Regions from separate parts of the Acetobacterium wieringae genome, predicted to be linked through region 4. Evidence: riboswitches for the same ligand, from Rfam matches in the RefSeq annotation. Region 4 holds a riboswitch; each other region holds the start of a gene.
The links. Region 4 has a riboswitch for cobalamin ahead of CHL1_RS01715 (ABC transporter ATP-binding protein). Riboswitches for the same ligand answer to the same signal wherever they lie in the genome.

Region 1: another riboswitch for cobalamin. It lies ahead of CHL1_RS16530 (anaerobic ribonucleoside triphosphate reductase); the one in region 4 lies ahead of CHL1_RS01715 (ABC transporter ATP-binding protein).
Region 2: another riboswitch for cobalamin. It lies ahead of CHL1_RS00770 (alcohol dehydrogenase catalytic domain-containing protein); the one in region 4 lies ahead of CHL1_RS01715 (ABC transporter ATP-binding protein).
Region 3: another riboswitch for cobalamin. It lies ahead of CHL1_RS13620 (nucleotide-binding protein); the one in region 4 lies ahead of CHL1_RS01715 (ABC transporter ATP-binding protein).

What each region holds. Positions count from the first base shown of each region.
Region 1 is NZ_CP097897.1:3,362,106-3,365,249, forward strand. It holds gene CHL1_RS16530 (anaerobic ribonucleoside triphosphate reductase) at 1-1,779, opposite strand, end outside; cobalamin riboswitch at 1,906-2,054, opposite strand; gene CHL1_RS16535 (HAD hydrolase family protein) at 2,119-3,144, opposite strand, start outside.
Region 2 is NZ_CP097897.1:152,764-155,907, reverse strand. It holds gene trpD (anthranilate phosphoribosyltransferase) at 1-824, opposite strand, end outside; gene CHL1_RS00770 (alcohol dehydrogenase catalytic domain-containing protein) at 899-1,930, opposite strand; cobalamin riboswitch at 2,047-2,221, opposite strand; gene CHL1_RS00765 (tocopherol cyclase family protein) at 2,309-3,144, opposite strand, start outside.
Region 3 is NZ_CP097897.1:2,782,166-2,785,309, forward strand. It holds gene CHL1_RS13610 (nitrogenase component 1) at 1-246, opposite strand, end outside; gene CHL1_RS13615 (hypothetical protein) at 246-815, opposite strand; gene CHL1_RS13620 (nucleotide-binding protein) at 812-1,654, opposite strand; cobalamin riboswitch at 1,746-1,940, opposite strand; gene CHL1_RS13625 (LysR family transcriptional regulator) at 2,028-2,474, shown strand; gene CHL1_RS13630 (type 2 periplasmic-binding domain-containing protein) at 2,428-2,961, shown strand; gene CHL1_RS13635 (class I SAM-dependent methyltransferase) at 3,069-3,144, opposite strand, start outside.
Region 4 is NZ_CP097897.1:360,939-364,082, reverse strand. It holds gene CHL1_RS01715 (ABC transporter ATP-binding protein) at 1-1,428, opposite strand, end outside; cobalamin riboswitch at 1,519-1,688, opposite strand; gene CHL1_RS01710 (DUF2284 domain-containing protein) at 1,831-3,144, shown strand, end outside.

The sequences.
Region 1 (3,144 bases), 710 kb from region 4:
CTTGCGCATGTGGCCAATAATGGCAAGCCCCAGTTCCTGTACGTCGGCCGCTTCGCCATGGTGTTTGCCGGTTAAAACCGTCAGGCATTCCGCCAGGCCGATAAAGCCCATACTCAGGGTGCCGTGTTTCAGTACTTCCCGGATTTCCATCTCGTCGGTCAGATCTGCAGAATCAATCCAAACGCCCTGGCCCATTAGGAAAGGAAAGTTTTTAACTTTTTTATGGGCCTGAATTTCAAACCGTTCCAGCAACTGCTCAATCACCAGATCAATTTTCTGATCCAGCTCAGCAAAAAACACGTCCTGGTTGCCCTTGCTGTTTAGGGCAATCCGGGGCAGATTGATGGTGGTAAAACTTAAGTTTCCGCGGCCATAGGTAATTTCCCGACTGGGATCGTGGACATTGCCGATCACCCGGGTACGACAGCCCATGTAGGCAATTTCAGTTTCCGGCTGACCAGCTTTGTAATATTTCAGGTTATAGGGCGCATCCAAAAATGAAAAATTGGGAAACAGGCGCTTGGCGCTGACCCGACAGGCTAATTTAAACAAATCATAATTGGGGTCCCAGGGATTATAATTGACCCCTTCCTTAACCTTGAAAATATGGATTGGGAAAATCGGGGTTTCGCCATTTCCCAATCCGGCCTCCGTTGCCAAAAGCAGATTTTTTATGACCAGACGCCCCTCAATTGAGGTATCCATCCCGTAGTTGATGGAACTAAACGGGATCTGAGCTCCGGCCCGGCTATGCATGGTGTTGAGATTGTGAACAAAGGCCTCCATGGATTGATAAACACTGCGGTCAATTTCCCGTTCGGCATTTTCCATGGCAAAATTCTGAGCCCGGCTGATGCTGTTGGCATCCGCTATCCATAACGCCAAACTCCGGGCTTCGGCTTCCAGATAATTCTTCGGTTGATTTAGCTCGGGCTTTAACCCCAGTTTCTTTTCGATATCTTCACTGATGGCCTTTACCTTGGCTAAAGCATTTTTGGTATCGGTCAATAAGGTCAGGGCCTTGGCCAAATTCTCCCGATAGAGCCGGATAAAAGTTTTTTTCACCCCCGGCACCATGGCATAGTCAAAGTTGGGAATACTCTGTCCGCCATGCTGATCATTCTGGTTGGACTGAATGGCAATGCAGGCCAGCGCCGAATAACTCTGAATATCGTTGGGTTCCCGGAGATGGCCGTGACCAGTCGAAAACCCATCTTTAAATAAGCGTTCTAAATCAATCTGACAGCAGGTAGTGGTCAGGGTTAAAAAATCCATATCGTGAATGTGGATTTCACCGGCTTTATGAGCGGTTGAATGCTCGGGATTGAGGACAAACATTTCATAAAACTGTTTAGCGCCCTCTGATCCATACTTCAGCATCGTGCCCATGGCGGTGTCGCCGTCAATGTTGGCATTTTCCCGTTTAACATCGTTGTCCTTGGCTTCTTTAAAGGTCAGATCCTCATATATTTTCATCAACCGGGTATCCATTTCCCGGATTCGGGTTCGCTCGGCCCGGTAGAGAATATATTTCTTTGCGGTTTTTGCATGTCCGGTTTCGATCAGAATTTTTTCCACCGCATCCTGAATTTCTTCCACCGTCGGGGTATTGGTGTTCATTTCCTGTTCGATATAGATGGCCACTTTTTCAGATAGCTCCATGGCGGTCTGATAATTCTGGCCGCCGATTTCACTGGCGGCCTTAAAAATGGCATTGGCAATTTTTTCAATATTAAAAGGGGCTTCTCGTCCATCTCTTTTTTTGATCTTCGTAATCATCCTGGTTTGTTTTCCTACTTTCCTGCGAGTCTTTTTTGTTGTTTCGGGCATTGAAAAACCTCTCGACGGCGTGGGTCAAGAGGTCTAAGATTGCTTGGCTCAAACACCCTCTATCACGCGTAGAGTCTGGTGTGACAAATAACGGTGGGTAATCTGACTTAGGCTTGATCTTTTTAAAAAAATCTCCCCCTTACAGCGGCGGGACCGTGCCGGATTTGCACCGGCTTCCCCCATGCTGCACCGGTTGGCACAGCACCGTTATCTTCATATTTGGTTGTTTTAATTTTATCATATACAAGATGTGGTGTCAAACCCCTTGTCACCTGCAAACGGTTATCATTATTTAAAGCTCCCCGGTTTGGCATAAAAATGGCGACTGATGGTCTTGACCACTGCATCATCGTCATTCGCTCCTATCTGCGGCCAGCCCATTTCTTTTAGTTCGATGGATGCATTTTCAACCACATAGGCAAAATCGGCGGCTTCCAGCATCGCTGCATTCCTGATGTCATTGCCAAACGCAATCACTTTATCGGTAGCATATCGGGCTTTCATATCCATGATGGCATTTTTCACCGAGGCTTCCCGGCTGGTTATTTCGAGAAAGTAATAGCCCGGATGTTGATCATCCGGATAGCACTCAACATTAACCGCTGACGCAATTTCCAGCTTCATGATGGCCGCTTTAACCTGGACGATCGTCGCCTTCTGATCCACTGCCATAATCGATAAAACGCTTTGATCATTTGGCACCTCGCCGCACACATAGCTCTGTTCCGGGAGTCGCTTTTTGGAATGATAGATTTTTTCCTCCACCGGATTAATAAGCCTGGTGTAATAAACATGGAGAACATCATTGATGATGGTGTGGGTAAAACAATTCAGCTCCCGTTTTTCAAAAACATCAATCAGTTGCTTGGCCACTTCCGGATTCATTTTCTTGCAGCTTAAATAACTTCGTTTTTGCAGATCATACCAAACCGCCCCATTCATCATGATAACGGGAACCTTTATTTCTACGCCTTCCAGCAGGGGCAGCAGGGTTTCGGCACTTCTGGTCGTGGCAATGGTAATCAAAGCGCCCTGGCGGATCATGGTGTTTAGTTTTATTCTGGAGTAACTGCTGATTTCAACCTGGGAATTCAACAAGGAACCATCCAGATTGGTGACAAAGAGCGTTTTTCTGTTTCTGCGCCGGGGCAAGTGAAAAGCATTGACTCCCAATGACACAAAGATTCCGATAAGGGTGTCCACGATCCGGTCAATGGTAAAGATCAGCGGATTCACATCGGCCCCATGGGTCACTGTAATGCTTAAAAAAACCACACAGGTAATATAAGATGCCGTTGGTTTTTTGATGGCGAC
Region 2 (3,144 bases), 210 kb from region 4:
TCCACAATTCCAGGAGTTATCAACATATCTTGTGGATTAAATGTATATTTTTCCACACTACCATCTTCTTTCAGCTCAGCAATATGGGTAGTACCGAGGGTTGAAGCCTCATCAATGGCCTGGTCGCCAACCTCGCCAAAAACCACAATGGCCCGTTTATAACCGATCTCCGCCATGATCTGGGGCACAAAATCCAGCATTTCTTTGGAGTAGACCCCTCTGACCCCATATTGCGGCAGCGCCGGGTTTGCCAGCGATGCCGAAATATTCAGCACACTGCCAAATGAAATTTGCGATAAAACCCGCCCCAGAGCTACCGGATGAACCTCCGGGCTTATCCCATTAAAAATACCAATCCCGGCCTTTTCGATGCTTTCTTTAACCAGATCGACATTAGAATCCATATCGATACCCAGGGCTTCCAGCACATCGATGGTACCACAGACCGAGGTCAAGGCCCGGGAACCGTGTTTAGCCATGGGGATTCCGGCAGCAGCGGCAATAATCGATGCCACGGTGCTGATATTAAAGGTTTTAAAACTATCCATCCCGGTGCCGCAGTTATCCACAATCGGAAACTCAGTGACCGGTTCCACCTTAAAGGTATCCACTTCATAAATCGCTTCAAAACTTCCGGCCACTTCTGCCGGGGTTGCCCCTTTCGCACTGAGGGCCGCTAAAAAAGCGCCCTGTTGCATGGCTGTTTGCTTATCACTTAATATTTCCATGAACATTTCTTTGGAATCATCTTTTGACAGGTTTTCCTTATTGATCAGCTGGGTAATCACCTGACCATAATCTTTCATGCTGATTGTTTTTTCCATTTAATTGCTCCTTTAATTTTTCTTTCTTATTTATTAATTCACTACTGCTTCGATCTCACTTTGACAGACGGCCATCACTTCATCACCACAATGGTTGAATAACCATCGCTGTTTCTAATATAGTCCATTCCCCGTTCCAGTTCTTCCAGTTTGACCCGATGAGAAATAAGTGGCCGGACATCAATTTTTCTTGATTCAAGCAGGGTTTTGGCCTTTTGACTATGCTTAACACTGCAGCCATAAGATCCGACTACGGTAATTTCCTTGTAGTGAATCCGGTTGATGTCCAGTTGGAAGTCTTCATTGCGGCTTAGTCCACTGAAATAACCGAACGTTCCCTGTTTTCTGAGGATTTCCAGGGCCAGATCAAAGGCCTCTGGCCCTGGACAGCAGGGGATTACTCCGTCGACTCCATGACCATTGCTGCAACTCTTTAACTGATCGAGCAGATCTGGCTCATCGCCGCTAAAAACGGCATCAAATCCCAAGGCTTTGCCACGGTCACGACGCTCTTCATTGGCTTCGATCAGGATCACATTTTGGATTCCTTCCGCTTTCGCCACAAACAGGTTAAGCAGGCCCAAACGGCCGCCACCGATAATGACCAGCGCCGCTTTCCGGTTCAACTGAAGGCGATCCTGAATGTTGACACAACAGGCCAGTGGTTCAATAAACGATATTTCTTCATAAGCCAGATCATCATTCCGAATCAGATTGACAATCTTGGATTTGATCGCCTGCTTATCAATTTTGATCACTTCCTGAAAACCACCATCAAAATTAAAGCCCATAATCTTAATCTGATCACAAAGATTATCCTGACCACTTTTACAATAGTCGCAAACCCCACAGGAAATCCCCGGATGAATAGACACCCGTTGACCTACCGGATAACCATTTACATTTTTGCCTCTGGCAATGATCTCGCCGGCAATTTCATGTCCCAATACCCGAGGGTAAACCAGATCCCTTTGCCCCATGGTGGCACATTTTAAATCAGTTCGGCATATATTGCAGGCTCTGACCTTAACAAGCATCTCGCCATCACCACAGACAGGCATGTCCTTATCTTTTATCACCAATTCTCCCGGTTTTTCCAATACCACTGCTTTCAATTCGTCCCTCGCTTATTTTTTATTCTCTGGTCACTGTTTACAAAGCCTTTAAATCCTTTTTAAACAAAAAAAAGCTACGCCAACAAAGCGTAGACTTTCCACATCTCTCATCATCTAATTCTCCGGCAGGTCTTCTGACTCATGATCCTCATCGCTGTCGCCTTCCCATTTTTTAACAGTGGCATCCAGACAGCAATTCCCAATTTACAGCGGCGGGCCCGTATAAGCTTCTCACTTATTTTCCTATTCTCCCCGAGGGGCACCTGAAAATGATTATTTAATTTGGCTTATTATATCATACTTGCAATCCCCAATAAAACACCTTTTTGGCAACTTCAATAAATGATTCTGCCTGACAATGGGTTTTATTTATTCGGATTCTTGCTTCACTGCAACCCCTTCCTCCAGACAAATCTCCATCCCCGCTTCGCTACTGATGCTCTCAAAGATGATATTGCCCTGATTGTTTGTTAAACGCAGCCAAACCTTAGCCGTGATACTCTCGACAATCTCGCGATCCATCAGTCCGTCCACCGGCGCCCGCAGCCGTCCGCCACTGGCCATCTGTGCTTTAAAAGCGAGGGCCCCATTCGGACCTTCAAGTTCCCCAGCGCAGGTTCCCTTTGTGGTATCAACTTCCCATTTCTCCAACCGGGAAAAATTATAAGTCGCAAAACGGCGGGTAATCCCGCTAAAATCAGTGAAGTAAGCAAAGAAACCGGGAAATTCCATCCCTAAAAAAGGAATATTCGCCCGTGAAAAGACAAATGAAGCATCGCCAGCCTCAAAATGGCTGGCCTGTAACCAGAGATAGGTCTTAGGAAAGGATCGGCCATAGTCTTTTTCAATGTAACCGACTCCGCCATTAAAATCCATCAACTCCCCATCCAGATCAATCTCACCCTTTATTTCATGATACAAATGAATAATAGCGTGGTAGCATTCCATAAAGGGCACTAGTCCAAAAGGCCCCATGATCCCCGGGTGCTTTAAACCCTTGGGAAAGGGATGGCTATTGTGAAAGGTCAACCGCCCTTTGATACTGCCTTCCGCCGTATCGACATTCAGCGATAGGCCCTGGGCGTTAAAACTATTATTCTCAATCTCCACATCAAACCGATCCGTTCTGGCATTGAACTCGGGATAGGGAAAATGATGATACCAGGTTTTTCCGGTGACAGCATTGATGACCTGGATAAAAGCCT
Region 3 (3,144 bases), 1.3 Mb from region 4:
CAGATCACAGCCTTGTAAAGAATGATCATTCATCCCGGTCATATAGGTAACCGGTGTGCCAATGGATAGCAATAATTCACTCTCTTTGGTTTGGTGGTACATTTGAAAGTGCTTTGTAATGGCTTCACCGATGTCATTTGTGCAGCCATAAACCGCCTGCAAGTCATCAAAGCGGGAAAAAATAAACGGATTGTGATTCAATTTATCAATGGAACTGGGACAGTTTGCGCAGCCGGAGCCGGTCATCAAAAACTGACAAACAGCCGGATCATCGGGGAATAAAGAAAGTACTCCCGTATAATCTGCGGCCAGCGGGGCAACTCACAAACCGCTTCATTTTTTGAGAATACCAGCGGCTGGGTCTTAACAAAGTCCGCGATTTTTACTGCAATCTTATCCAAACGTTGGGAGGGGCTGGTTTTTCGTTTCTCCATGGGACCACGTTTGAAAATCTCGACCGGTATCTGCCGGGGATTATCAAGTTCCTGAACCATCCTGTCAAAATCAGTTTGGCAAAGCAGATCGGGGCATGAAACATAGAGAATAATACCCTGATAGCAGGTTTTTTGTAACGCCGCTGCAACAACTCCTTTGATTTTTTCCAGATAATCGCCAAAGGTGTAATCCAATGCACTAATAGGAATGAGTTTGAGCTTGGACAAGTGCCCACATTCCAAAGCCCTGAAGTATAAAATGCGAATACAGGCTGGCGGTCCGATGGCTACTACTAAGGTGTCCGGTATCGCAAAAATTCGTTTGGCCAATTCCATATCACCTAAATTATAGACCGACGCTTCAATGGTAATACTGCTCATCTGCTGATTTCCTGGTTCTTTGCGGAAACAAAATCAAAGAGGGCTTCCATTGCGTCATCATCAAGGGGACGGGAATTACAGGCTGGAACCTCCCAAAACAGATCCTTCCCCAAGGTCTTAATAACCTGTGAAAGGGAAGCCTGAGGATCGGCCTCAATCATGGTATTTCTTTGATACTCGGCCAGCTTAATCGCCTGGTTTTGTTCAATTGAGGCAATCAGACGGCTGTCGGTCATTTGGATAAACTGATCAACCACCTCTTTATCGGTTTGAGACATCCAACGATTATGGATAAAACCGCCAAATAGTTTTTGGGCCGGGGTTTCGTAGTGCGCAATGCCCTTTAAAATATTATTGGCGGCGTACAACGACATAAATTCCGACGAGGTCACAATATAAACCGCATCAACACATTGCCTACGCATCGGAATCGAAAAACCACCACAGACCACATCACCCAGCACATCATAGACAATCAGATCCCAGTCCATCGTAAAGACGTCCAGCTTTTCCAGGGTCTCGATCACCGCCGAAATACCCATCCCGGCACAACCAACCCCTGGTTCCGGGCCGCCGGCTTCAACACAGGTGACACCGTAGACCCCCGTAAACAAAATATCTGCTTGATTCAGCTGCTCCCCTTTTTCCTTGAGTGTTTTCAAGACGGTGGGAATCCGTCGCTTCATCAGAATCCGGGTCGAGTCCGATTTTGGATCACAGCCGATATGGAGGACCTTTTTACCAGCCTTTGACAGCGCTGCCGATACATTGGCAGCAATCGTCGATTTACCAATCCCGCCCTTGCCATAAAATGCGATCCGTTTGTTGTCTAGATTCATTTTCCCTCCAATAAAAAAAACTCTTCTGAATTATTAAACAGAAGAGTTTTATTATAAAAAATAAATTCCTCGCCCAATAATCCGTTAGGCTTGGTTATCACAAAATATAGAAGCATCCTGGCTTAAGATCATCGCCGGCTGTAACAACTTCCCAGAAATTTCTTTCCAGTGTTGATCAATTTACAGCGGCTCACTTTTACAGTGGCGGTACCGCATCGGATTTTAACCGATTTTCATACTACACTTTGTTATTCAATTGAGACGTATTATATCACAAGTAAGAAGCTCAAACAATTAGCCCAGGTCTTCTAATTTCCAATTGCCAGCTATCAATATTTTTGATAGTATAGGAATAAAAAACCGGAGGAACGCGATGATTTCACTACAAAACATGAAATATATGATCGAAATTTCAAGGCATCAGTCGATTTCGGCGGCAGCCAAAGCGCTTTATATTTCCCAATCCACCTTATCGACTGCAATCAAGGAAGTGGAGCTAAGCCTGGGTATTCAATTATTCAAGCGGAACAGTCGCGGCGTTGAATTAACCTATGAAGGTCAGGATTATCTGAACCATGCCCGGGATATCGTCGAACAGGCCGAATATCTGGAACGACGTTACCAGCATCAGAAATCGATCCCGATGCGCTTTTCCGTCTCCACCCAGCGGCTGCCCTTTTCGACCATGTCGTTTATCAAGATCATCGATGAAATCGGCTTGGATCGCTATGATATTGCCATTCGGGAAGGTCCAACCCATGAGGTCATCCACGATGTCGCCACCCTGCCGCAGCGAAATCGGCGTCATGTGCATCAATGATCATTACCTGAATACGATGCAGAAGCTTTTGGATACCAGTAATCTCGCTTTTCATATTCTGGGGAAAATCAAATCCTATGTTTTTCTTAGAAAACTGCATCCCCTCGCCCAAAAAGACTCACTCACTCTTGATGAGCTGAAACCCTACCCCTTTGTAACCTATGATCAGGGCGACGACAATCTGCTTCATTTTTCCGAAGAAATTTTGTTCAATGAAATCCTCGATAAAAATATACATGTGATTGACCGCTGCACCAAAATCGCCCTGGTTCGCGGCACCGATTGTTTCAGTATCGGTCCGGATCTGACCAACAGTGATGGTGACAAGATGCACTCAAAATTAAACGAGATTCAGGCAATCGAGTTTTCAGAACACAATCAGATTTTACACGCTGGTTATATCATGCGCCGTGAACACACATTAAGCACTATTGGGATACGCTATATAGCTACTCTAGAAAATAAAATAAATTGTATGACAATCTAAAAAACTGGATACAAACTGTATCACAGATATAGCTTGTATCCAGGTCATTTTTACAAAAGCAACTTCTAATTCAGACAAAGAAATGTTTTCTAATGGATTACTGTGGTTTATTTCTTTTTCCCGGAAATAATATACATTTCATCCGTATCAACAAGAATGTCAATATCAAATGCGGCTTTAAAG
Region 4 (3,144 bases):
TTTGGGGGCTTCAAATTCCAAAGCCAACTGATGGTTGTGCATCACCACAATCCGATTGGCAAAATCTCTGGCCTCTGCCAAATCATGAGTTACCAACAAAATAGTGACCCCCTGACCGCTGAGATGGGCCAGCTTTTCCATCACCACTTGACTCTGGGCAGCGTTTAAGCCGGAGGTCGGTTCATCGGCAATGATCAGCTCGGGGTCATTAATGACCACCGAACCCAGCGCCAGCAATTGCCGTTGTCCCCGGCTTAAGCGCTGGGGATGCATTTCCTCGAGACCCGCCAGTCCGATCAGATCCAGAGTTTCTTGAATCTTTTGTTCACTTTGCTGCGCACTGAGGTTTTTATTTTTTAAAACATAACTGATTTCATCGCGTACCGAGCTGCAAAAAATCTGATCATCGGGGTTCTGAAATAAAAAACCGACCCGGCGACGCAGTTCCCCAACATTTTTTCTGGTCACCGGCGTTCCAAACAGTTCCACCGAGCCTGCGCTTGGCTTGACCAATCCTTCAATGAGCTTGAGCATGGTCGATTTACCCGAACCGTTCTGGCCGATGATCGCTGTGAAATCGCCCTTTTTCAGACTAAAATCCAGGGGCTGGCAGCCGGTTATCCCACCTTTATAGGTATGCGAGGCACCGCTTAACTTAATCACGTCGTACCTTTCATCCACCTGGAACGGCTTCGCCCGACGATTGTTTTTCCGGCAGCCATATTTTTTATGATATTCACTAACCGTCAGAAAATCTTTCACCGTCCCGGCTTCCATGACCAGCACCCGATGGGCATCTTTTAAAACCGCACCGGATTTATCCATAACCACCAGGGTGGTCACCTTTTTCTCCCGGTTCAGCCGCCCAAGGTGCCGATAGAGCTCCGAGCTGGTTTTGGGATCCAGTTCGGCCGTCGGCTGATCGAGTAGCAGAATCGGAGTTTTCATCGCCAGAATGCTCCCCAGCACCACCTTCTGGGCTTGTCCGCCGGAAAGGGCATCGGTTGTCCGATCTGAAAACGCCCGGATTCCGAGAAAATCCATGACCACATTAACCCGATGCTCAATTTCATCCTGACTCAAATTGAGATTCGCCACCCCAAACGCCAGCTCATCGGTAACCCGTCGATTGACCATCTGGTTTTGCGGCTCCTGCATCATATAGCCCAGATAGTCGGCCATTTGGCAGAGCGGTAGCTTTGACACATTCTGATCCGCTACCGTCACCGTCCCATTAATTGCACAGGGATAAAACTTCGGCGCCGCCGAGGTAATTGTGTGAAGCAATAACGATTTCCCCGATGCCGCACCACCGGTAATGGCAATGAATTCGCCCGCATTGATATTCAGTTTAATGTTTTTAAGCGCCGGTTCCGGTTCATCGGGAAAGGTCAGCGCTGTAATATCCAGTTGGATGATCGGTTTCATGGGATCGCCTCGTGATTCTATAAAAAAAACGGTAAGGTCTCAGCTATCCCAGGGTAATCCTAAGGATAGCCGAAACTTTACCGTCGTTTCATACTATATCAATTCATGGCAGGTCTCCTGACTCTGGTTTATCTGTTTTTGCGCCTTCCCGTTGCCAGTGGCATCTGCAAAAACAAAACCATTACAGTGATGGGTTCGTTCAGGATTTTCACCTGATTCCCTATTCTCCTTTGTAAGGCACCATAAATTGTAGTTTTATTAAGTTGAGTCAATCATAGCGAATTTATTGACAATTGTCAACAGATTAACAAAATTTTTCTTTCCAAAAAAAGTTTACCGCTCTATAATGAGGTATCGATTCAACCTTAACGCAACCCAAATCGAGGATAGGAAGACAACCAAATGACAAAACAAAACACCACTCCCTTTTTAACGGCCTACGATCCCCATACCCATGGCGGTCAGTATCTGGAAAACCTGTCGACGGCCAATTGGGCTTCTGAAGCCTTGTTTGCCGCTCTGGAACTTAATCTTTTTGAAACTATTGATTCCTTCGGGGACAGCGGTGCCGATGTCCAGGTCCTTTCTAGTCGACTGGGTGCCGATGTCACTGCATTATCATCCTTTCTGCCGCTGCTGGAAAGTCTGGGGCTGCTTTTTGAATATCAGGGCTGTTACAGCAATGCCACCATTACCCGGCGTTATCTGTCGACATCCAGTCCGGATTATCTGGGGGATGCCATCAAGCTGCGCCAATTGCAATCTAAAAAATGGCAAGATCTCAACGTTTCGCTGCAAAATAAAAACAATGCCGCTACAAAAAAAACGACCCTCCAGATCCAAAATCAAATCGATTACCTCAAAACAAAAGCAATCCACGCATTAACCCGGATGAAGGCACTAGAATGCGTCAAATTTTTTCCGGTATTGTCCGGACAAATTCTACTTGGTGGGCCGGGTGCCCAAACAATGGCTGACTGTTTTCTGGCCAGCTTTCCCGAGCTGGAAATCACCCTCCTTGCGGATGACCCTCCCTTACCGACAGCTGCTGTTGCTAGTCAAGACGGCTACTCACTGATATTACTCACGGGTCTGTTTATCAACCGTAACCCGCAACTGCTTGACGAACAATTATCAGTAAATCTGCCGCTGCTTAAACCCGATGGTATCCTGATGCTTCACGATGCCTTTGATGAGCATGCCACCCTGATGGCCAGATTGTCCGGGGTTAATCGGATGCTTCATTTCGGCGGTCAAGTCTGTTCCGGCCACACCATTATTGCCCACCTGCAGCAAACCGGCCTCCATGTTTCACCTTTAATCCCACTGGAAACCGATACCGCTGTCATCTTTGCCAGCCAATCGCCTGACTTTATCGATGCGCTGTCACTATCGCCCCTACAGCGCTTAAAACATCCGCTCCTTGCCATTGGCTTTGATGATGTCATGGAAATTGCTCCGGACTCGGTGGTCGTAACGGAGTTTGCCAAAAACAAATGTGCCTTTGGCTGCTCATCGGCCAATCTCAAACATTGTCAGGCCAATGAAATCCCATTGGCAGAAACGAAACGGCTGTTGTCCAGCTATTCCTGCGCCTTTTTGATTAAAGGCATTCCGGGCACTGGTGAATTTCAGCGAAAGATGCTCGAAGCAGAACGATTAGCCTTTACCGGTGGCTACCACAAGGCCTTTGCCTTCTGGGCTGGCCCTTGTCAC